2 regions of the Shewanella sp. S1-49-MNA-CIBAN-0167 genome follow, and region 2 is predicted to be linked to the other one. Evidence: predicted binding sites of a transcription regulator. Region 2 holds the regulator's gene; the other holds the start of a gene.

Region 1 (11,691 bases), on a different contig from region 2:
ATCACCTCATCTGCTGTGTAGCCCAGCATTCGCTCGGCGCCCACATTGAAAATCTGGATCACGCCGAGTGCATCGGTGGCAATACTGGAAAAGTTGGCACTATTGAAAATGGCATTCTGCAATGCGCCCGCTTTGATAATTTCCTCTTCCGCTGCCTTGCCGACACTGTTATCGGTGCCGATCAACAGATAACCTATGATGCTCTCCTCGTCGTCGCGTAGTGCTGTGACCGACACTACCGCCGGAAAGCGGCTACCATCCTTACGGATGTAGGTTAATTCATAGATATCTTCAATCCCGCGTGTCGCCTTAAATACTAGCGCATCGAAGCCGGGGGTGATCGGGGTGTCAAGTTCAAGACTGAGTACTTTAGCGCGCTCAATAACCTCCAGGGGATCGGAAATGTCGGCTGGGGTGATCTTGTTCATCACCTCTTCCGCTGTGTAACCCAGCATACGCTCGGCGCCCACGTTAAATATCTGGATAACGCCTTCCGCATCCGTGGCAATACTGGAAAAGTTGGCACTGTTGAAAATGGCACTCTGCAGTTCGCCCGCTTTGAGCAGCGCTTCTTCTGCCTGTTTGCCAACACTATTATCGGTGCCGATCAACAGATAACCGATGATCGCCTCCTGCTCGTCGCGCAGTGCCGTGACCGATACCACGGCAGGAAGGCGGTTGCCATCCTTACGGATGTAAGTCAATTCGTAGATATCTTCAATCCCGCGTGTCGCCTTGAATACCAGCGCATCGAAGCCAGGCTCTATCAAGGTGCCAAGTTCATCTGAGAGCGCCTCGGCACGCGCAATCACTTCCTGGGGATCGGAAATATCGGCAGGCGTGATCTTGTCCACCACATCATCGGCCAAGTAACCCAGCATCCGTTCGGCGCCGACGTTGAAAATCTGGATGACGCCTTTAGCATCGGTAGCAATGCAGGAGAAATTAGCGCTATTGAAAATAGCCCGCTGCAGCGCCCCGGCATTGAGCAGTGCTTCTTCAGCCTGCCTGTGCTCGGTGATCTCTTCAATTGCCGCGTTAAACCGCTCTGCATCAGACTTGGCTAAGCTTGACGGAATTATTTTATTGTTACTTTTCATGACGAATCTCTATCACTATCCGTTGATCCTGGCCGAAACGACCTATCTGGCTTCACACAGGCAAAACAGATATGCGGGAGGAAACAAAGGAAGCAATTTCAATGCGGCCTTTGAGGCCTTTTAGGTATTTTTTCAGTGGCGTAAATATAACATTTTATGACGTAAAACGCTTAAATTTATTCTTCTGGAAAACCGTACTATTTACTGTTTTTACAACACAAACCCCTCCATATATTACGGTTCTGTCATATGCTGAGGCCTAGAATATTCCTGCCTCGTCGGTGTAATTAATGAATATATAGTATTAAACAATTGTTACTAAACAATTATTTAATTATATTTGACAACTTTAACTTATTGGCATGACTGTTGCTTTAACTATATTAACGTTACCACTATCTCACCCGGAAAATAGGTCTAGTTTTTTCAGTAAACAGATAAGATCACACAACAGAGAATCTAACTTGATTATCAGTCATTGTCGCCATCAACAATAAGCAGGAAGAAGACGGAAAAGTAAAGGGAATGTAAACGTAATTTCACAGAATTTCTAAGGAATAATGGTATGAATATATTTAACAAAAAGGCATCGCTTCTATTTACGATGCTGCTGGGAGTTTTCCTCTTAGCGGGTTGTAATAACGACGATAATAACGACACTAATAACGATAATGGGGCCGTACTATCATCCATAGCAATTACCCCTGCCAACTCAAGCTTGCCCGCCGGCTTGAAGCAACAGTTTACTGCTATAGGCACCTATTCGGACGGCACCTCGTCTGATATCTCCAGCTCGGCAACCTGGTCATCTGATGACTCGGCTATTGCCACAATCAATGGCAGCGGTCTCGCCACAGGGGTTATCCCAGGTTCAGCTGCGATTACAGCATCTATAAGCTCATCAGATGTGCAATCGGCAACAACCACGCTAACCGTCACCGATGCAATGCTCAATTATCTGGCCATCACACCAGCTAATCCGAGCATTGCCAATGGCTTGACCAAACAGTTCATGGTTACTGGTACTTATTCGAACGGCACGTCGCCAGATGTCACCGCATCAGTCACTTGGTCATCGGCCAATACGCAAGTTGCCACAGTGAATGAGAGTGGCCTTGCCAGCGGCGTTGCCATAGGCTCTGCGCTTATTACCGCTTCTTTAGGCTCTGAGGAAACAACGACTGAGCTCACCATCACAGATACTATTTTAAGCTCAATAGCGTTAACGCCCATTGACCCAAGCATTACCAAAGGCTTGACCCAGCAGTTGACCGCGACCGCGACTTATTCAGACGGTATCTCAGTTGACATTACGGCGTCAGCCACTTGGTTATCTGCAGAGACCGACGTTGCGACAGTAAATGATAGTGGTCTGGCGAGTGCCCTTGCCACGGGTACCTCAGTTGTTACCGCAACTTTTGGTGCTAAATCAGCGACTTCAACGTTAACTGTTACGGATGCGGTGTTGAATTCAATTGCGCTAACACCTGTTGACCCCAGCATTGCCAATGGCTTGACCGAGCAGTTTACTGCTACCGGTACGTATTCCGATGGTACATCTGTTGATATCACCACCTCAGTGACTTGGTCATCGGCTGATACCAGTGTTGCGACAGTGGTCTCTAGTGGTATTGCAAGAGGTATTGCCACTGGGTCGTCGGTTATTACCGCAACCTCAGGCGCGATATCAGCCACTTCAGTGTTAACGGTTACGGATGCGACGTTATCTTCAATTACGGTAACGCCAGGCAATCCAAGTATTCCCAAAGACCAAACGCAACAATTAAAAGCTACAGGGGTTTTCTCAGACGGAACATCGACTGACATCACGGCCTCAGCTGAGTGGTCTTCTGCAAATACCAGTGTTGCTACAGTAAACACTAATGGTCTTGCAAGTGGCGTGGCCTCTGGTACGTCAGATATTACCGCAACATCAGGTGCTACATCAGGTAGTACAACATTAACTGTCACTAATGCCATATTGAGTTCATTAGTTGTTTCGCCAGCTACTCCGAGCGTTATCAAGGGTATGAGCAAGCAGTTTGCTGCCACCGGCACTTATTCAGACGACTCTGTTCATGATGTATCGACAAAGGTGATCTGGTCATCAACAGATCTCTTAGTAGCAACGATAGATACTAACGGTCTTGCCACTGGTATTGATGCAGGTTCGTCGATTATTACGGCAACCTTAGACACGATATCCGATGATAGCAACTTGACTGTCATAAATGCGACGCTGGATTCAATTACAGTAACGCCGAGTGATCCGATAATTTCTAACGGTAATACGAAACAGTTCACTGCTACAGGAACTTATTCTGACACTAGCGAAATTAATATCACCTCATCAGTTACTTGGTCATCTGCCGATACACAGGTAGCCACTATGAATGCCAACGGTAAGTCAAACAGCGGTCTCGCTAGCGGCGTTGATGTCGGTACATCCGTCATTATTGCAACACTAGACGGCAAATCAGCGGAAACAAACCTGACGGTCGAAGAAGCGATACTCAATAACCCGCTAGCACCAGAATTGGGTGAAGTGGCGCGTTTTGCCATCCTTGCCTCACAGGCCATTACGACCACGAGTGGTTCTGCCATTGTCGGTGGTGACTTGGCTATTCTTGACCAAGCACGCTCTTATTATGCAGGCTTTACCCCTGGAGTGAAGGCAGGCGAACTTGATGAACTGACCAATGGCTTATCTTATGCGGGCGACGACAGCACACCCCCTTATGTGATCCCTGTGCCTTATGCCTCAATGGTTGCATTTATCAATCAGTCGAGAACTGATTTAGGTATTGCCTATAGCTTTCTCGCGAAAGATCCTAATCCAAACGCTGCTACTCAGGTGCTTCCGATTGAATTGGGTAATCTGACCATGACTCGTGGTGTCTATAAAACGGCATCTAACGTCACTATTCAGACCGGTACTCTTACGCTTGATGCTCAAGGAGAGCCTGATTCTGTGTTCATCTTTACCATAGGCGGTGATCTATCTACTGGTGCTCCAGGTGGCGACATTGTCCTTAGCAATGGCGCACAGGCAAAGAACGTCTATTGGAGAACCGCAGGAAAAACCGTTATCGGCACTGGCACCAGCTTCGCTGGCAATGTCTTCGCTTGGTCAAAAGTGAATGTGCTTACCGATGCTATCGTCACAGGTCGACTAATGGCGGTTACGGAAGAGGTTACTTTGGAATCCAATGATATAACCAAAAAACCTTAGTTTGACGGTCGACTGACACGAGTCGACTTAACAAAAGACCGAGGAGACAGATAGCTTGTCTCCTCAAGGATCCCTAAGCGGTGCTGATATAAGCGCAAAACATTGCGATTTTTAAGCACCGTTACCGATAAACCATTTACCTATCAATGAATGCCTTTTGGCATAACCGACCATTCACAGCAGCAAAGAAAATCTATTTATCGGCTCTATTCCCGATGAAGGACGTAAGCATTCTTGGTGTTGCGAGGTTAAATTTTTTTAAAGGATACAAAATATGCACACAAGCAAAAAACATTTTACTCAGCCGATGTGGGCTAGCGCCGCAGTGCTGCTTACCTTAGTCGCGGGTTGTAGTGACGATAACAACGATCCAGCTATTGTGTCCGTCATTGCGCCAGAAGTTGTGCCGACTATTAATATCAGCAATCCAAGTGATCTTGCGGCTAATGTGGCGATCAACCAACAGGTCACAGTAACTTTCAATGAAGCCATGGATGGGCAAACGATTAATGATGCCAGCTTTATTGTAAAAGATGCCAGCGAAACCGTCGTGGTAGGAGCCGTCTCTTATAATGAAACGAGTCATACCGCTGTGTTTACCCCAAACAGTGATTTTACGTATAACACTCAGTACCAAGTATCAATCACAACGGATGTAAAAAATGCTAAAGGCGTCGCGCTGACCAGTGGCTTTAGCTGGTCATTTACCACCTCTGCGTTGCATGATGTTATTGCACCACAGATAGTATCAAACGACCCGGTTGATCTAGCCAAGAATTTTGCTTTGAATAGAAATGTGACCGCTGATTTTAGTGAGGCGCTTGATCCTAATACGGTAAACGGATCCAGCTTTACCTTAAGTGATGGTACAAATCTTGTCGCGGGTGTGATTAGTTTTCAAGGCACCAAGGCAAGCTTCAATCCAGATGATAATTTAGCGGCCAATACGCTCTATACCGCGACCCTGACTACTGCTATCGCCGATTTGGCGATCCCAGCTAATCTATTAGCGACGAAGTTCAGCTGGAGTTTTACCACTAGTGCTGCCGCGGCTCTTGGGCCAAAACCGGTTAACTTAAGCACTGCTGGGGATTTTGCCATTTTGACTAAATCTGGTATTACCAATGTTCCAGCTTCCGCTATAACAGGCGACATAGGTGCAAGCCCTATCACGTCGGCTGCGATGGACAATGTAACGTGTTCTGAAATCAACGGTACTATTTATGGCTCAGACGTCGGATACACAGGTAGTGGTGTAGTTAACTGCTTTAAAGGCGCAGCACCTGATAATACTCTGGTTGCCCAAGCCGTGCTTGATATGGGCACAGCCTATAACGATGCTGCTGGCAGAACGTTACCCGACTATACTGAACTCGGTGCCGGTAATATTAGTGGCATGACGTTAGAGCCAGGTCTATATAAGTGGAGTTCAGGTGTGTTGATCACTACCAATGTGACCCTTTCAGGCAGTGCCAATGACGTGTGGATTTTTCAGATAGCAGGTGACCTTACTCAAGAGGGTGCCAGTCGTATTACTTTAGAAGGCGGCGCTCAGGCAAAAAATATCTTCTGGCAAGTGGCCGGAAGTGCCGGTGTGGCACTTGATACAACGGTGCATTTTGAGGGTGTGGTTTTGGCTGAAAAAGGCATAAGCTTAAATACGGACGCGACGGTTAACGGCAGATTGATGACCCAAACGGCCGTCACCTTAGATCATAATATCGTGGTCGAGCCCGCTGAGTAAATCTGTTACTAGCGATGACTAGCACTAATATTCTAGCAATAAAGAGTCTAGCACTAGTCTAGCACTGGCAATATGTCACCATCCTTTGACGCTTTGCGTCAGAAAATCAATATCCGCTAAACTCAGTTTAGCGGATATTTTTATGGTATTAATAGCGACGATAGCGACATTCATTGTGATGCAAAACCCGAATGCCCTAAAAGGTTATCACCATAGGTGAAGCTGTTATGAACACCCCACCGACGTCGCTTAGTGTCGGTCAATGGGTTTTCGGCGATGGTGATAAAACCGACACTGAATGCATAAGACTCTGAATGCGTAGAACATTGGGTCCATGCAGCACTGGAGGCGAGGATCACTTCGACAAGCCGACTTGCGGATCGGTTTGTGCCATTGATGGTATAAATTCAGACCCACAGCAGAGTCACAAAACCCATGGCTAAATCAATTCGCCATGCTTACGGACAAGTTGTCATGTCAACATTGAGCATCTGACACCGGCAAAAACGGCGCTAAATGCGCCGTTTTTTTATATTAAACAACAAGGCAATCACTCATTAGCTGTTAATATTTGCAGCATTTTTGCAAATTTTTCAATGCCAATTTGCGCTGGTTTAGGTAAGTTCTCTAATTCAATAGACAGCAACATATTTTTGACTTCTAACCCTAATTCAGTATCCCCTTCAATGCGTAATTTACGCTGGAAAAAGAGTGTGTCTGGATCTTCTTTACCTGCCGCAACCAAAACTAACTCAGGCACATTGGCACTGAATGTCACATCGGGCTGGGTAAAAGATCGCACCTGTAATTGTGTGTCCATACTCACCTCAAAACGTAAACCAATATCGTCGACACAAATACCAACCCACTTTTGCTGTAGAAAATGGAGTTCATCTGACATCAATTGTTCAGCTAACACTAAATTCAGTAGTTTATTGATGACGATTATTTTTAACTTTTCCGGCATCACGTTCAATGAACGACGGCTAACTTGAGGCGCAAAATGTAACAACTGTTGCGATAAGTGTTGCGATAATTGTTGTGTAAACGCTTGAGCCATCGAGAGTACCTACTTGGAAATAGAACGAGTAATAGAGTCAGTTTACTGGTAATTGATCTAACGAAACCTGTTTTAAATCAAATCATGTTAACTCAATCACATTTACACTCCTCTTCTTAAAAAAAAATGAGCACACCAAAATGGAACTCTTATGCCCCGCAGGTAATTTAGCGTCACTGAAAGCCGCGTTCAATGCCGGCGCTGATGCGGTTTACCTCGGACTTAAAGATGACACCAATGCGCGTTCGTTTGCAGGCTTAAACTTTTCGGCCTTACAGCTAACGCAAGCCACCCAATTGGCCCATCGCCAAGGCCGAAAAGTCTTTTTAACTCTAAACACCTTTCCTAAACCCGGTGAAGAACATCGTTGGTATCAAGCCGTCGATTTAGCGGCACAGTTAAACATGGATGCACTCATAGTAGCGGATCTATCATTGCTCGATTATGCCCACCAGCACTACCCGCACCTTCCCTTGCATTTATCAGTACAGGCCAGTGCCACAAACCTAGGTGCATTGTCATTCTATCAACAGGCTTTTAATATTGAGCGTGCAGTGTTGCCGCGAGTGCTGTCAATGAAACAAGTTCGAGATTTAGCCAAAGTGAGCCCGGTTGAACTTGAAGTCTTTGCTTTTGGGAGTTTATGCATCATGGCTGAAGGACGCTGTCATTTATCATCTTATGTCACAGGCCAATCACCTAATACAGGCGGCTCATGTTCCCCTGCTAACCATGTGCGCTGGCAAGATGCTGGCAGCGACAAGCTGACTCGGCTCAATGATGTGTTAATCGATAAAGCCGATGCGAGCCAACAACTAGGTTATCCCGTGGTCTGTAAAGGCCGTTATGTTGCCGAATACGATCATGATGCAAAATATTTACTGGAATCACCTACCAGTTTAAACACCTTAAGCTTATTACCTGAACTTGCCCGTGCGGGGATCAAATCACTCAAAATTGAAGGCCGTCAGCGCAGCCCTGCTTATGTTAGCCAAGTCACTCACGTTTGGCGCAGTGCTATCGACGCTTATTTGGCCAGTCCCGAGTCTTTTTGCGAACAACCGCAATGGTCACAAGCGTTAGCAAAAGTATCTGAAGGTCAAATTACTACATTGGGCGCTTATGAGCGTCAATGGCAATAAGGTTGCACAATGAAAATATCACTTGCTCCAATTAGTTACTGCTGGTCAAAAACTGACGTTGAACATTTCTATGATCAAGTCGCGTTAAGTAATATTGATACCGTTTATTTGGGTGAAACCGTGTGCAGTCGCCGTCGTGAACTGAAGTTTAACGACTATCTTAACCTTGCCAATATGCTTAAATCTCATGGTAAGCATGTGGTGCTATCGACCATGGCACTAATAGAAGCACAATCTGAACTCAATGAGCTAAAACGGGCGATTGAGAATGGTGATTTCAGTATTGAAGCCAATGATATGGCTGCGGTGCATTATGCGCACCAAGCCAAAGTTCCCTTTGTGTGCGGACCAACAATTAATAATTACAATCGAACCAGTCTTGATTTATTGCATCAAAAAGGGATGTTCCGTTTTGTGATGCCTTGCGAACTATCACAACAATGGTTAAGTTCAGTTATTAATCAAGGCAATAAACATAAGTTTGAAATTGAAGTGCTCGGCCACGGGTATTTACCATTAGCTCATTCTGCGCGTTGCTTTACCGCCAAACATTACCAACTTCCTAAAGACAAATGCCAAACAATTTGCCAACGACACAGCAAAGGTTTACTGGCTCAAACCCAGGAGTCGCAACCTTTATTACGCTTGAACGGTATTCAAACGCAGTCAGCGGCACAGGTGAATCTGATTAAGCAAATCCCACAGATGGTGGATATGGGCATTGATTATTGGCGGATATCGCCCAATAAATTAACCGATATTGCCATGGGTTCAGATCTTGCCCATGCATTAGAGCATGCAAAAAACAACTCACTGAATATTGAAACCCTGATCAAAAAACAGTTAAATGATCAAAACCATGCATCGATTATCAATCATCATTGTAATGGTTATTGGTTAGGATTACCCGGCATGGACTGTGCCTAAAATCCCAAAAACCTTCCGAATGGGTCCTGAATATACCCAAGTCACTTCAACATGCTCGTTTCAAAGATCCCTTAGGATAACTGAAAAAGGCAGTGATTGAATATAAGAGATCGTCGCTTCGCGACTGATTGGTTCTAGGAACTCGCCAGCTCGCCAGAGGGCGGTGCTTCGCTCCTTCTAGGTCCTAGGTCGCTGCGCGGCTAGATGCTATAAAATCTTAGCAGCGAAGTGTTCGCTTGTTATCGTTTCCTAGCAGGACGAAGTCCGCCCTAGAACCTAGAACCTAGAACCTAGAAGCGAAGTGTCCTCGAGTCCTAGCAGCCGCAGGCACTCTATTCCTAGACCCTAAGGACGCAGTCCGTCCTAGCTATTATGGCTTAAAGAATGTGATCAAAATTAGCGGGAATATCCGTGCTCATTAATGGCGCTAAAACAATGGATATCAACATAAAGCCTAAGATAAAACACCTTAGCAACAAATATCCAATCTAATGATTAGATTAGGGTTTTATTATATACCCTGACCTTTCCCCTAAGTAAATATCTACTCACATTTAACTAATATCTATTCGACTCAGTATTCGTTTTACATACAGCAGATAAGGGGGTAACCTTGCCTACCCAAAAAACACAACTGAATGGACATTCAATTTCTGTCCATGATAAACCGTTGGGTAGCACAGCTGGCCAACTTAAAGCACATAAGTAAGGTGTATTTAACGTGACACAAAAAAAACATAGCATTAAAACAATTCTCACCTTTATTATTCCGTCACTGATTGGCTTACTACTGTTTATGACGCCTATCAATATTGAAGGTTCGATTACCATTCCAATTGCCATTATCTCAAAAGCATTGCAAAGCCAAATGGGCAGCTCGATCCAGCTTATTGTTACCTGCATCGTTGTATTAATGGCATTAGCCTCGTTGCTCACTCAGCTCATTAATCCTAAATTCGTGCGTAAAAGCACTTTTTTACGCACCTTGCTGAAAGTGAATTTATTTTGGTTAGCCATACGAATATTAGGCGCAATCTTTATCGTGATGGTTTATTTGCAAGTGGGACCCGACGCCATTATTTCATCGGCAACCGGTGGCTTAGTACTGAATGATTTAGTGCCTGTACTGTTTTCAGTATTCATTTTTGCTGGCATGTTATTACCACTATTACTCAATTTTGGTTTATTGGAATTTTTTGGCACTTTATTAACTAAAGTGATGCGTCCCATATTCAATTTACCCGGACGCAGTGCCATTGACTGTATGGCCTCTTGGCTAGGTGACGGCAGTGTGGGTATTTTAATGACCACCAAACAATACGAAACTCGTTTTTATACCGCCCGCGAAGCGGCTGTTATTGGCACAACCTTCTCTGCGGTGTCGATTACCTTTAGCCTAGTGGTCATATCACAAGTCAAACTTGAACACCTTTTTGTCCCGTTTTATCTCACTGTGTGTTTAGCCGGTTTTGTTGCCGCAATCATAGTACCTAAATTACCTCCGCTATCATGGAAAAAAGATAATTACATCGATGATACCCCTCGCCATGAAGATGACGAAACCATCCCAGCCAGTCATGGGGTATTTTCGTGGGGATTTGAACAAGCAATGCAACGCGCCTCTAAGGCCGGTGGGATAAAGCATGTCCTAACTGAAGGGGTTAAAAACGTTGTTGATATGATATTTGGGGTGATCCCTGTTGTTATGGGGATTGGTACCGTCGCATTGGTGTTAGCTGAACATACCCCTCTTTTTAACTACTTAGGGATGCCATTTATTCCACTATTAGAGCTGCTGCAAATCCCTGAAGCCACCGCAGCGTCGAAAACGATTGTGGTGGGATTTGCCGATATGTTTATTCCCTCCATTTTAGCCAGCTCTATTGAGTCAGACTTAACCCGTTTTGTTATTGCCGCATTATCGGTCACTCAGCTTATTTATATGAGCGAGGTAGGTGCTCTTTTGATTGGTAGTAAAATCCCAGTTAACTTTTTTGAGCTATTCGTTATCTTTATTTTAAGAACCTTAGTGACGCTTCCTATAATTGCATTAATGGGCCATTTACTGGTGTAGTTGAAGCAAGAGAACTTAATAACTCAATATAAAAAAGGAGCACAACGTGCTCCTTTTTTTATGCTAAATATTCTCTGCGTAATCAACAAAAATCAAGTATGCTTGAAAGATAAACATTGACTCAGTGTCATAGCGGTACTGATAAATAAGGGTAAACCATGGACAACAGGCGTAAATTTTCTCGTATATTATTTGATGCCAGTGCTTATATCGCACAAACAGAACAAACTTGGCGAACTAAGATTTTAGATTTAAGTCTCAATGGCGCATTAGTTGAGCTACCGCTAGGATATACCGGTCAACTCAATAGCATCTTAACTCTCGAGTTTATGTTACCTGATTCTGATATCGAACTAAAAATGCAAGCCGCCATTGTGCATAAAACACCTGAGCACCTTGGCTTAAAATGTAC
Region 2 (11,691 bases):
GCAACTCATCATCTACATGAGCACGTTCTAACTGCACAATAGCAGCAACATCGGTTAATAACGCCTTACGGATAATAAATGACAATGATTATTCCTTTGACCCTAAATTGGGAGATTGTTTCTTAGACCATTCTATCACTAGCGCAACAGGCAGCGGAGACATAATTAATGTCCCCACACCAATAAGTAAGGCAATGACTAATATACCACTGACTTGCTGGCCTATATCACTTTGCCAATATAATCCTACGCCCACCAGCAACATGATTAAACCAACGATATGCAACACTTTGAGTAATTTGATCATTTTAGACTCTTTAATACGTTAAATAATGTTCATTAATCCGAAAAATTACAATTATTTACGCTCTTACTCACCTTCAAGTAGTAGAATAACGGCAATTTTTTCGTATTTGGAACTCTCTTCGCATGATAAAGCATATTCTTGGCGCCACCGTTATATTTTTAGGCCTTAGTGCTTGTCAAAACCACACTCAAATTGTCTCAAATGAACAATTAATTGGTACTTGGCATGTAGAAGTCGTCCTTGATACTCCTACCATTAATAATAGCCCAGCAAAATTAGTTTTTGCCCAAAATGGTGAGTTAAGCGGCAATAACAGCTGTAATCAATTTTTTGGTCATTACGATCAACAAGGAAATCGACTCCAAATGGCACCGTCGGGTTCAACTATGAAAGCTTGTGTAGATAGTTTAATGGCCCAAGAAGCGGATTTGATGCACGCTATTGCACAGGTACAACAGATTGATTTCTCAAAAGGCAAACTCAATCTGCTGTCTGAAAAGGGTGATACGCTATTGGTACTAACAAAACAATCATCGCCACGATCGTTATACAAAGAATCGTTATATAACGAGTCGTCCGATAAAGCCTCTTTAAATACTGCACCCTATTAATTTATAGTTTATAACCTCAATACTGTGAATTATTCACTTAAGTCGGTAGACTTATTACTCACCCAAGTGTCAGCTTAAAGTTCCACTGTAAAATGAATTTTTATTCAATAAATCTGATTCTTTCTTGACTTAACAAGCCAATATATTCAAAATATGCTAGTTTTTTGAATAACAACTATAAGATGAATTATCACTATGCCAGCGACAAGAAATCAGGATGAGCTCGTTCGAACTTTTAAGGCGATTCTGAAAGAAGAACGTTTTGGAAGCCAAAGCGAGATTGTTATTGCGCTTCAAGCCGAAGGATTCGGTAATATTAATCAATCTAAGGTCTCTCGCATGCTCAGCAAGTTTGGTGCTGTGCGAACTCGAAATGCTAAGCAAGAGATGGTGTATTGCCTCCCTGCCGAGCTAGGCGTTCCGACTGCGGGTAGTCCAGTTAAGAATTTAGTACTGGATGTTGACCATAACCAAGCCATGATTGTGGTAAGAACCAGCCCAGGTGCAGCGCAATTAATTGCACGTTTGCTCGATTCAATAGGCAAACCAGAAGGCATATTAGGTACCATTGCCGGCGATGATACTATTTTTATTTGCCCAGCAAGCATAAAAACTATTGATGATACTCTCGAAACGGTTAGATCCTTATTCAACTATAGTGAATAAAAAAACCGTTCCAATAAAAAAGCAATGCCATGGCATTGCTTTTTTATTGCCTAGGATCGGCGTTTACACATCATCAAATTGAGTTAAAAAATCCAGTGATGGTACAAAAAATGACGACCCAGTCAACGCTTTAGTAAACGACATTAGATGATCATGATTTCCATGACCATCACCGTGCACCATACTGCGGAGCATTTTTTCGAAGTTATCAGGTGTACGGCATACAGAAAGAAACATTAGCCCTTGTTCTCTAATCGAACCATATGGCATGCTTTGGCGTAAAATCTCTAATGCGTTACCCTGTGGGTCCTTTAAATTGACTCGTTTCGTATGGCTGGTTAATGGCTTATCTTCTGACTCGTACTCAATATCATCAACTTTGGTTCGACCAAAAATATCTTCTTGTTTTTTAAGTGGTAAACGATGCCATTTACTTAAGTTATGCATGTATTTTTGCACATGTAGATAACTACCAGATACAAAGTCTTGATCTTCATCACCGACGAGCGCAACTTGTTGACGATGGCGCCCTTTAGGGTTTTCAGTACCATCAACAAAGCCGGTTAAATCACGACTGTCCATAAATCGAAAACCGCGCTCTTCATCGACTAACTCAACCAAATCCTCAAACATTTGATTAATTTCATTAGCAACAAGATGCAAAATATCATAACGATCGCAACGGATATGAACAAACAGATCATATTCCATCGCGGGAGCATCACGATTACCGTCATTCATTGCAGGAAAAGGTTTCAACAATGCTGGACGAGCTTCTGGATAAAAAGTATCCCAAAAATTGGCCCCAATACCCACAAAGCCATTAAAAGCACTGTCTGCATACTGATCCGTGAGTTCGTAAATGTATTGCGCCACATTAGCAATGGACGGACGTAGTTGATCTTCAACACCGTCATTGGCATTAAACATCAAGTACACACTGTGTAAATTCCCTTCTGCGCAAATCCCTAACTGTTCACGAGGCATAACTTGGTTACCCATATTAACTCATCTACCTTAATACTTTATGTCGGCCTAAATGGTTATAACTTAACGCTTTGATGTAATTAAGTAGTCATTAGATAACCAATAGCTTCTTTTATCAATTCCGCTAATTAATAGCTTATCTTAATTCAATATACATTACCCGAAGTGTACTCACATTTAGCTGATTTGTAATCGATATTGTACTCATATTGGGTCAGGTAAGAGGTTGATCATTCATTACAATTATTATCATACTGTCTGTGAATATGGCGAGCAGGGCCACCACTGCATTCTCATTTACGATACTATTACCAATATTTTTCGACCGTTATTTGCCCAGGAGCACGTCGAAGATTTTTGGCTAATCCTTTATCTACTAGGGCTATTTGAGCGTCACTTATCATCCCTGGGTTACCACAGATCATCACTTGAGAATGTTCTGCATTAATCCCTAACCCCGCTTTTTGTTCAATTAATCCGCTGCTAATGCCATCAGGAATGCGACACGATAACCCTTCAGGATAGTCTTCACGGGTCACAATCGGAATAAACACAAACTGCTGTGGATGTTGTTCAATAAACTGGTTAATGGTTGCTAAATAAGCTAAATCTTCAGCGAACCTGACACCATAAACTAATACGACTTTTTCAAAGCGTTGCCAAGGTTCTGCCGTTGCCAGCATAGAGATAAAAGGACCCACAGCGGTACCGGTAGCAAAGAACCACAAATGTTTGCCTTGCAATACGCCGTTAGGCACTTCATCTAAGGTCATAAATCCAGTCGCTTTGGGCGTCACTTCAATGGTGTCTCCTGGGTTTAATGCTTTTAGATCTGGAGATAATTGCCCATCCTCTACCGACACCGCCAGCACTTCGACATAATCCGTACCTGGAGAATTTACCAGTGAATACGCCCGCGCGACACGCTTTTCATCACGCATTTGGCTGAGCTTAATAAACTGACCTGCGATAAAAGGTTCGACATCGGCTTTGATGCGCAATGAGAATAATTTATCATTCCAATCAATGCGCTCAATTACCTTACCCGTTGTCCACATAGTCACTATCCTTATCGCTGAAAGCCTATCTTAATCATAAGAGACTAAGTAGCTTGAGTCACGCTTTGTGATCCATCTTTAGTCGACTTATCCTGTCTAAATTGCGCTAACCCTTGCTGTATCAGCTCATATGTTTTATCAACACCAGCAGCAATATCGCCCTCTAGTACTTTTAAACCAGACAAAATATCACTTGCCTCTTTAAAGCCGTGATCGATTGCATCTCCAATTTTGAGCATAAAGCTGTCAACTTGTTCATCGAGCACCATAGATTGGTTTTGTTGTTGATGCACAGAGAAAAACGCTGTTGCAAAGCTAACAATACGATCAGCAGTTGCTTCTGGCGAGTAATCCACCCCACTCGCAAGGCTCTTTTGGACTGAGTTTTCTCCTCGCATTGGTGCAAGCTCTTCGTTAATGGCTTCAATCGCGGCGCGATAAAGTAATGCCATGGACTTGTCACCGGCAGCAATGCTCACTTCCTCTTGTGCTGCCAGAATGTTGTTATTCATTATTTGACGACTGAGTTGGCTCGCTGATATTTTGGTGGATAAGTTGACCGCTGAGCTAGCGTTATTGGAAGCGGCTTGAGTTGACGAAGTGGCGGCACGGGTTGAAGTGCTTTTACTTTCTAGTGCAGGGGTCGCATTAGTTGAAGCCGCATTGTTAACATCCATAATAATTTCTCATTTAGCATAATAGATAGCCTAAATATCGACCAAAAAATGAATCTCTGAAGTCATAATAGATAAATATAACGATTCATCTCATTCACCCCCTTACGATATTAATGGCGAACTAAAGGCCTATATTGCATAACGATAATGTAAAGGATAGCCCAAATAACAGCGTTAATGTGTACATTAGCAATAACCGCTAAATTGAAAAAGTAAGCTTCAACGCATCACAATCGCATCAATTAATGCCTTACTACTGCAAAAGAAAACCGTTTGATAACGAGGTCAAAAGTGTAACGATATAGTTACCTCGTATTGGTTATTGCTAATATGGCTAGTTAATAAGATTAATTTTATCATTATCACCCATACTGAGTCTCTCACACTGAATTTTAATTAAGGACAATAATATGCCGCAACAACATTGGTTTATATGGGGAATAGATATTTTCTCTGGTCTTTTATTAGTGTTATTTTGGTTATTACTCATCGCGGTAATTTACATGTTTATTGCTGATAAACTGCAAACTAAACAAGCCATTCGGCATAACTACCCTGTTATCGGCCGTTTTAGGTATATTCTAGAAAAACAAGGCGAGTTTTTTAGACAATACTTTTTTGCCCAAGATCGCGAAGAGCTACCATTTAATCGCGCCGAACGCAGTTGGGTATATCGCGCCGCTAAAAATGTTGACCGCACCATTGCGTTTGGTTCAACTCAGGTCTTAGATAAACCGGGGGCAGTAATGTTCATGAACTCAGCATTCCCCATCAATGATCATGACACCCATAAAACCATCGCTGTCACCATTGGGCCCGATTGTAATCACCCTTACATAACCGAGAAGATTTGCCATATATCAGCAATGAGCTTTGGGGCATTGTCTCGCCCAGCGATTACAGCACTATCCCATGGCGCAGCAAAAGCAGGTTGTTGGCTCAATACTGGCGAGGGAGGATTAAGCCCTTACCATCTAAAAGGTCATTGTGATTTAGTATTTCAAATAGGCACAGCTAAATACGGTGTCCGTAATGCTCAAGGCCATTTAGACGCACAAAAACTCACCGAAATTGCAGCGCATCCTGAAGTCAAAATGTTTGAAATTAAGTTAAGCCAAGGTGCTAAGCCCGGTAAAGGTGGTATTTTACCCGCCATAAAAGTGACTGAAGAAATTGCCATTATTCGCGGGATCCCAGCGGGACAAGACTCAATTAGCCCCAATGGACACATTGAATTAAACAACGTAGCTGACATTGTCGATATGATAAATCAGGTAAGAGGTATTACCGGCAAACCAACAGGAATTAAGGCTGTGTTAGGCGATATGTCTTGGGTAACCGAATTCCTGGATGAAATTGAGCGCCGTGGTATTGAGCATGCACCAGACTTTTTTACCTTAGACAGTTCCGATGGCGGTACAGGCGCAGCGCCACAAGCTCTGATGGATAATGTGGGCTTACCACTACGACAGAGTTTACCGTTACTGGTTGATTTACTGAATGAACGCGGCTTTAAGCAACGCATTAAAATTATTGCTACGGGGAAAATGATCATACCCTCATATGTGGCATGGGCATTAGCCACTGGTGCCGATTTTATTGCTTCCGCCCGTGGAAATATGTTTGCCTTAGGCTGTATTCAATCGCTGCAATGTAACAAAGACACTTGCCCCACTGGCATTACAACTCATAATACACGACTACAAAAAGGCTTAGATCCTAAAGATAAATCGGTACGTGTCGCAAACTATAATCATTTTTTACACTATGATTTAATCATGATCGCACATTCATGCGGCGTAACAGATCCAAGATATTTAACCCGCCACCATGCTCGTATTGTGCAATCGTCTGGGGTCGCAGTCACTCTCGATAAACATTACCGACATATGCAATAGTGTAGGTCATGAACCCCAGTAAATTACAGGGCTCTAGTGCGCGGATTACTTTGCCGAAAATGAGAAAAGGTGTACAATATGTTTGATATTAGTCACAATAAGCAGTCTTAATGTGATTTGAAGAGGCGTCAGTCCAGAGGGTTTCGTATTGAATATAAAAACGAATGCAGTAGATCTAAATGCAAAAAGCTTAAGTTTAAGCTGTAAAAACTGTAATCGAATGACAGAAATCGAAGGAGAATTAGTATGCTTTGAACAAGGCAAAATTAAACGTTTAACACTAGACCCTTCTCCAGCGGCACTGATAAAAATGGTGTGTATTAGTTGGCAGAAAAAGTAATCATTTTTAATCAACAGTCGAATTTGTCATTTTAGACATAACTGACTATATCCCGATCTTCTTCCAAGTGCTTTATCGACCAAAAATCCTAATGTTAGCGATTAAAGCCATAATGGCATCCCAAAAGATACACTGATATCAATTCATTAGCATCATAAGTCAGTGCAAATCGATATAACAGCATGAGTTGATTAGAGCGAGTCAAACAACAAAAGTGTGTCCTGCGTGTCATCATTTTGTTTAATTGGCTAGGTTATACAATACTCTTATCGAGATCACTATCCATCGCCTTAGCTAACGTCACGCCACGAGTCGTCACCCTTAAACCAGCACACAAATCGTTGTACACTATTTTAATTGCATCATCAGACATGTTACGCGTTTTTAGCATTGCCATAATAGCAAACCAATCTGTTGTCACTTGATGCCGGGTGCCTTCTAGCGCCGCAATTAACGCAATATTATGCACAAGTCATCTCCATACACGAATCTGCACCTTTAATAAAATCCAGTTGATTGAAAAACAATGTTATCTGAGATAAATAACTCACGAGTAAGGCTATAGATTAACTGCGTTAATCACTATCGTCAAAAAATTCATTAGCCATAAATCTAACAATAGGGTTTTAACACCATTCAGCGCTGTTAAAATGTTCCATTATAGAGTGCTTACGCTATAAAGAGGTTTTTAATTATGCCCCCACTTAACGACTTCGCTGGTGATAATTCTTACTCATGGTAAGAGAATGATAAACCCAAACGCCCGTTTTTACGCCACATCATCATATATACCTAAACGACCTTGAAATGGAGGAGCCAGCATATCAAGAAGTGACCGCGCTCAAGGTTCAAGGAATAGGGCTGCTAGAGCGACCTTCGATCTGCTAGGTTCTAGAATTTAGCCGCACAGCGTACTGGCATCTAATCCTCTCGCTTTTAGCTTGTATAGGATCTCGCCCCGCTAGCTTCTAGGCCTTTAGCTTCGCTTTTAGTTTATATAACGCAGAAACATGTTTATCGACACTTAGCCCTTCGCCAGATTTTCTTGTTCATTTTGAATATGCCAAAGCCGAGCATAAAGCCCCTGTTGAGCTAATAAACTAGTATGAGTGCCATGCTCAACAATATTACCTTTACTCAATACGACTATTTGGTCTGCATCAATAATGGTCGATAAACGATGGGCTACGACTAAACTTGTGTGACCTTTTGCAGCATCTCGCAAGGCACTTAAAATAGCTTGCTCTGAGCGTGAGTCTAATGAAGACGTGGCTTCATCAAACACTAAAATAGGCGCACCTTTCAACACAGCACGAGCAATAGCAACACGTTGTTTTTCGCCGCCGGAAAGCTTTAATCCACGCTCACCGACCTTGGTATTGCCTTTATCTGGCAATGATTCAATAAAGTCGCTCAAATGAGCCAATTTAATCGCCGCGATAATCTCATCACGGGAAGCATCTGCACGGCCATAGCGAATATTCTCATAAATAGAATCGTTAAATAATACCGTATCTTGCGGTACTACTGCGATTGCTCTGCGTAAAGCTTGCTGGCTAAACTGACGCACATCAATACCATCTATAGTGATCGAACCACTGGCAACATCATAAAAGCGAAATAACAATTTAATGATAGTGGATTTACCTGCGCCACTGTCGCCCACTACGGCAATTTTTTTCCCTGCTGGCACCTCAAAACTGACACTTTTTAAAATGGCTCGTTGATCGTAATGAAAGCTCACATCAGTGAACTTTATCGCTCCAATGGTTGGGCTAATTTCTATCGCATCAACCTGATCTAATACTTGTGGTTGTTTGGCTAAAATATCAAACATGCGTTCAATATTGGCTAATGCACCGCGGATCTCACGATAAACAAACCCTAAAAAATTTAACGGAATAAATAACTGCATCATAAACGCATTAATTAATACAAAATCGCCAATAGTCATGGAATCTTGGCTCACTTCGTAGGCCGCCAACCCCATCATGGCAGTCATAGCAACGGCAATAATTAACGCTTGGCCACCATTAAGCGCAAATAACGATAAACGGTTTTTGCGCTTTGCCACTTCCCATTGCTCAAGCGCAGAGTCATATCGTTGCGACTCAAATTCTTCGTTATTAAAATATTTTACGGTTTCATAATTTAATAAGCTATCCACTGAACGAGTATTTGCCAGCGAGTCGGCTCTAGCGGCATCGCGCACATAACCTGTACGCCATTCTGTCGCCACGACGGAATAACCAATGTAGGTCACAACAGAGAAGAAGGTGATCAGCGCAAAACTCGCGCCATAGTTATAAAAGAAAATACCAATAACTAAGACAATTTCAAGCAGTGTTGGAACGATATTAAACACCATAAAGCGCATTAAAAAACTGACACCACTGGTGCCACGTTCAATGTCACGCGACAGGCCGCCGGTACGGCGATCTAAGTGAAAATCAAGATCGAGTCGATGTAAATGTTCAAAAACCGACCGTCCAAGGCGACGAATAGCACGTTCGGTAACCCGACCAAATAAGGTATCGCGTACCTCACCAATAATGACATTGAGCAAGCGAACCGCACCGTAGGCTAACACCAAACCAACAGGGACGGCGATTAGCTGCGTCGCTGATTGTTTATCGAGCGTATCGACTAAGTCTTTAAGGATAAATGGCAATCCAACACTCGCTATTTTAGCAACGATGAGGCAAATCATCGCCAGCAATACTCGCCCTTTAAATTCTAATAAATATGGCCATAACAATCGTAGAACTTGCCAATTTAACGTCCCTACCGGGCCTTCAAAATACGCAGAAGGTCTCATCTTTACTCCAGTTAATTACCGCTGTTATTGGCAGTGTTACGAATGGTAAACATTGATTGTCTTATTATATGCCATTTCCTTATCAGACTTACGTCACATTATAATGGAATGGATATTATCAAATTTTATTGATGTTAACCTTTTTAACGTCAAGTTTAGTAATACTTAAGGCTTACTAAAAATAGATTTTTATTAGTCAAAGATATAATTTTTGGGTTTATTTGTGTTTTTTTGTGCTTTTTTAAGCTAAATAGAGTTATTTCTGTGAGCATAATTTGCTACTCTTCGAGTACAAATAAAGGCCTGTTTGATGATTAACAGACAAAGATTTACTAACTTAAAGGATGCTTTATGTTGGATAACACAAAAATTCAGTACCCTCCATTACAACTAATACAAACATGGGTATGGATGATGATTGAATCTGATAACCCTGAACTGCAAGACAAAGGCCGTAATAATCTTATCTCGGCCTTTGGTAATCTAGCAAAGGCTAATGAATATCTCGTTGAATATACAAAAAAATAAGGCGCTCATTGCGCCTTATTTTTTGAGTGATTTTGCCAAAGACTATGCTTGACGACGGTCTAGTACACTTTGATTTAGGGTCGCTAAAAGCGACTCGGTGTCATCCCAACCGATACAAGCATCTGTAACACTTTGTCCATAACACAATGCACTGCCTTCAATTAAATCTTGGCTTCCTTCGACTAAATGACTTTCAACCATAACCCCAAATATAGCCTGATTACCTTGAGATATTTGACCGGCAACATCCTTTGCTACCACCATCTGTTTTTTATAATTTTTGCTGCTATTGGCATGGCTAAAATCAATCATAATATTATCAACTAATCCTGACTTAGTCAGCTGATTAGCAATCTCTGAAACATGCTCAGCACTATAGTTTGGGGCGCGTCCACCACGAAGAATAATATGACAATCGGGGTTGCCTTTGGTCGATACAATCGCTGAATGACCAAACTTAGTCACCGACAAAAAGTGGTGAGGAGCATTGGCTGCACCTATCGCATCAATAGCCACTTTAATGGTGCCGTCGGTGCCATTTTTAAATCCAACAGGACAAGACAGCCCCGATGATAGCTCTCGGTGTACTTGCGACTCAGTGGTGCGAGCCCCAATAGCGCCCCAACACATCATATCGGCCACATACTGAGGCGTGATCATATCTAAAAACTCACCTGCGGTTGGTATTCCAGAGTCATTTAAATCGACTAATAATTTGCGCGCAGTGCGTAAGCCATCATTTAGTTGAAAACTATTATCCATATACGGATCATTAATTAAGCCTTTCCAGCCCACGGTTGTTCTCGGCTTTTCAAAATACACCCGCATCACGATTTCAAGCTGATCTATATACTGTTCACGTAACTTAACCAAGCGTTGACCATATTCTAAAGCCGCAACAGGATCATGGATTGAACAAGGACCAATCACCACCAACAGACGATCATCTTTACGGGCTAAAATGTTATGAATGCTGTTGCGTGCATTGAAAACGGTTGCTGATGCATTTTCGGTTGCCGGAAATCGCTCTAGAATCGCAATAGGAGGAAGCAATTGTTTTATTTCATCAATACGAATATCGTCAGTTTGGTAATGCATAGTGGTTACAGCTCCGGCAAAACATTTTATTTATCTGATCCATTAAAAGGTAAATCAGATGATACGATTCATTAAAAATGATCAAAAACCATCGAAAAAAATGAACATGAATCTCCAATTTAACCAGTATCTATCGACAAATCAATCAAGTATTATTCATCGATACCGATAACAGATGCTATAGCAAGTCACGGGCAATACGGTAATAGGAAGTAATAGCGAATGAGACACAGTACCCCGATGTAAACTGAGTATTAAATAAGCCTATTTATAGATTTTTAGTAACCAATCACACTGCCAATCACACTGCCAATCAGCAGTATTATGAAAAGACACACTCATGATATTAATATGCTTTACCTTGGTTATTAACCTCATTCAACTCAACACAAACAAGATGAACCATTTAATATTCAGCTCGTTATCCAGAAGGTAATCACTGATTGAAAAACTAAAAACACCCATTACATTCAGCAAGTTACCATGGACATCAACCCCTCAGTGGCCGCTTCCATTGAGCCTAACGAAGGTTAACACCCATTAGTCGAATTTAACTCGTTGAGTGACAGTGGAACATGGGTTCAGGGCATCGGAAGATTTAGTTTATGCCGATAATATTAAATGACTATTTGATACCCAAAACTTGATTGAATATCAAAAATAGCGGGTTCTGCTTATCAAGCATTAACTTCCATATTGAATA

Evidence for each region. The regulator ArgR, encoded in region 2, controls arginine synthesis, uptake and breakdown. The targets are predictions, from matches to a motif close to ANTGAATANNTATTCANT.
Region 1: the regulator ArgR is predicted to act here: its motif matches at 9,741-9,758, upstream of AAEZ00_RS18520 (YjiH family protein).

The regions. Positions count from the first base shown of each region.
Region 1 covers NZ_JBEOPO010000051.1:5,806-17,496, reverse strand. The annotation lists gene AAEZ00_RS18550 (PAS domain-containing hybrid sensor histidine kinase/response regulator) at 1-1,100, opposite strand, end outside; gene AAEZ00_RS18545 (Ig-like domain-containing protein) at 1,666-4,332, shown strand; gene AAEZ00_RS18540 (ice-binding family protein) at 4,607-6,076, shown strand; gene ubiT (ubiquinone anaerobic biosynthesis accessory factor UbiT) at 6,627-7,136, opposite strand; gene ubiU (ubiquinone anaerobic biosynthesis protein UbiU) at 7,277-8,278, shown strand; gene AAEZ00_RS18525 (U32 family peptidase) at 8,288-9,205, shown strand; gene AAEZ00_RS18520 (YjiH family protein) at 9,948-11,279, shown strand; gene AAEZ00_RS18515 (PilZ domain-containing protein) at 11,438-11,691, shown strand, end outside.
Region 2 covers NZ_JBEOPO010000014.1:675-12,365, forward strand. The annotation lists gene AAEZ00_RS08245 (GNAT family N-acetyltransferase) at 1-85, opposite strand, end outside; gene AAEZ00_RS08250 (hypothetical protein) at 89-307, opposite strand; gene AAEZ00_RS08255 (META domain-containing protein) at 430-918, shown strand; gene argR (transcriptional regulator ArgR) at 1,114-1,584, shown strand; gene AAEZ00_RS08265 (Dyp-type peroxidase) at 1,648-2,586, opposite strand; gene AAEZ00_RS08270 (ferredoxin--NADP reductase) at 2,880-3,629, opposite strand; gene AAEZ00_RS08275 (DUF5610 domain-containing protein) at 3,674-4,306, opposite strand; gene AAEZ00_RS08280 (FMN-binding glutamate synthase family protein) at 4,717-6,204, shown strand; gene AAEZ00_RS08285 (hypothetical protein) at 6,353-6,544, shown strand; gene AAEZ00_RS08290 (hypothetical protein) at 6,798-7,013, opposite strand; gene AAEZ00_RS08295 (ABCB family ABC transporter ATP-binding protein/permease) at 7,569-9,362, opposite strand; gene AAEZ00_RS08300 (hypothetical protein) at 9,714-9,890, shown strand; gene aroG (3-deoxy-7-phosphoheptulonate synthase AroG) at 9,933-10,988, opposite strand.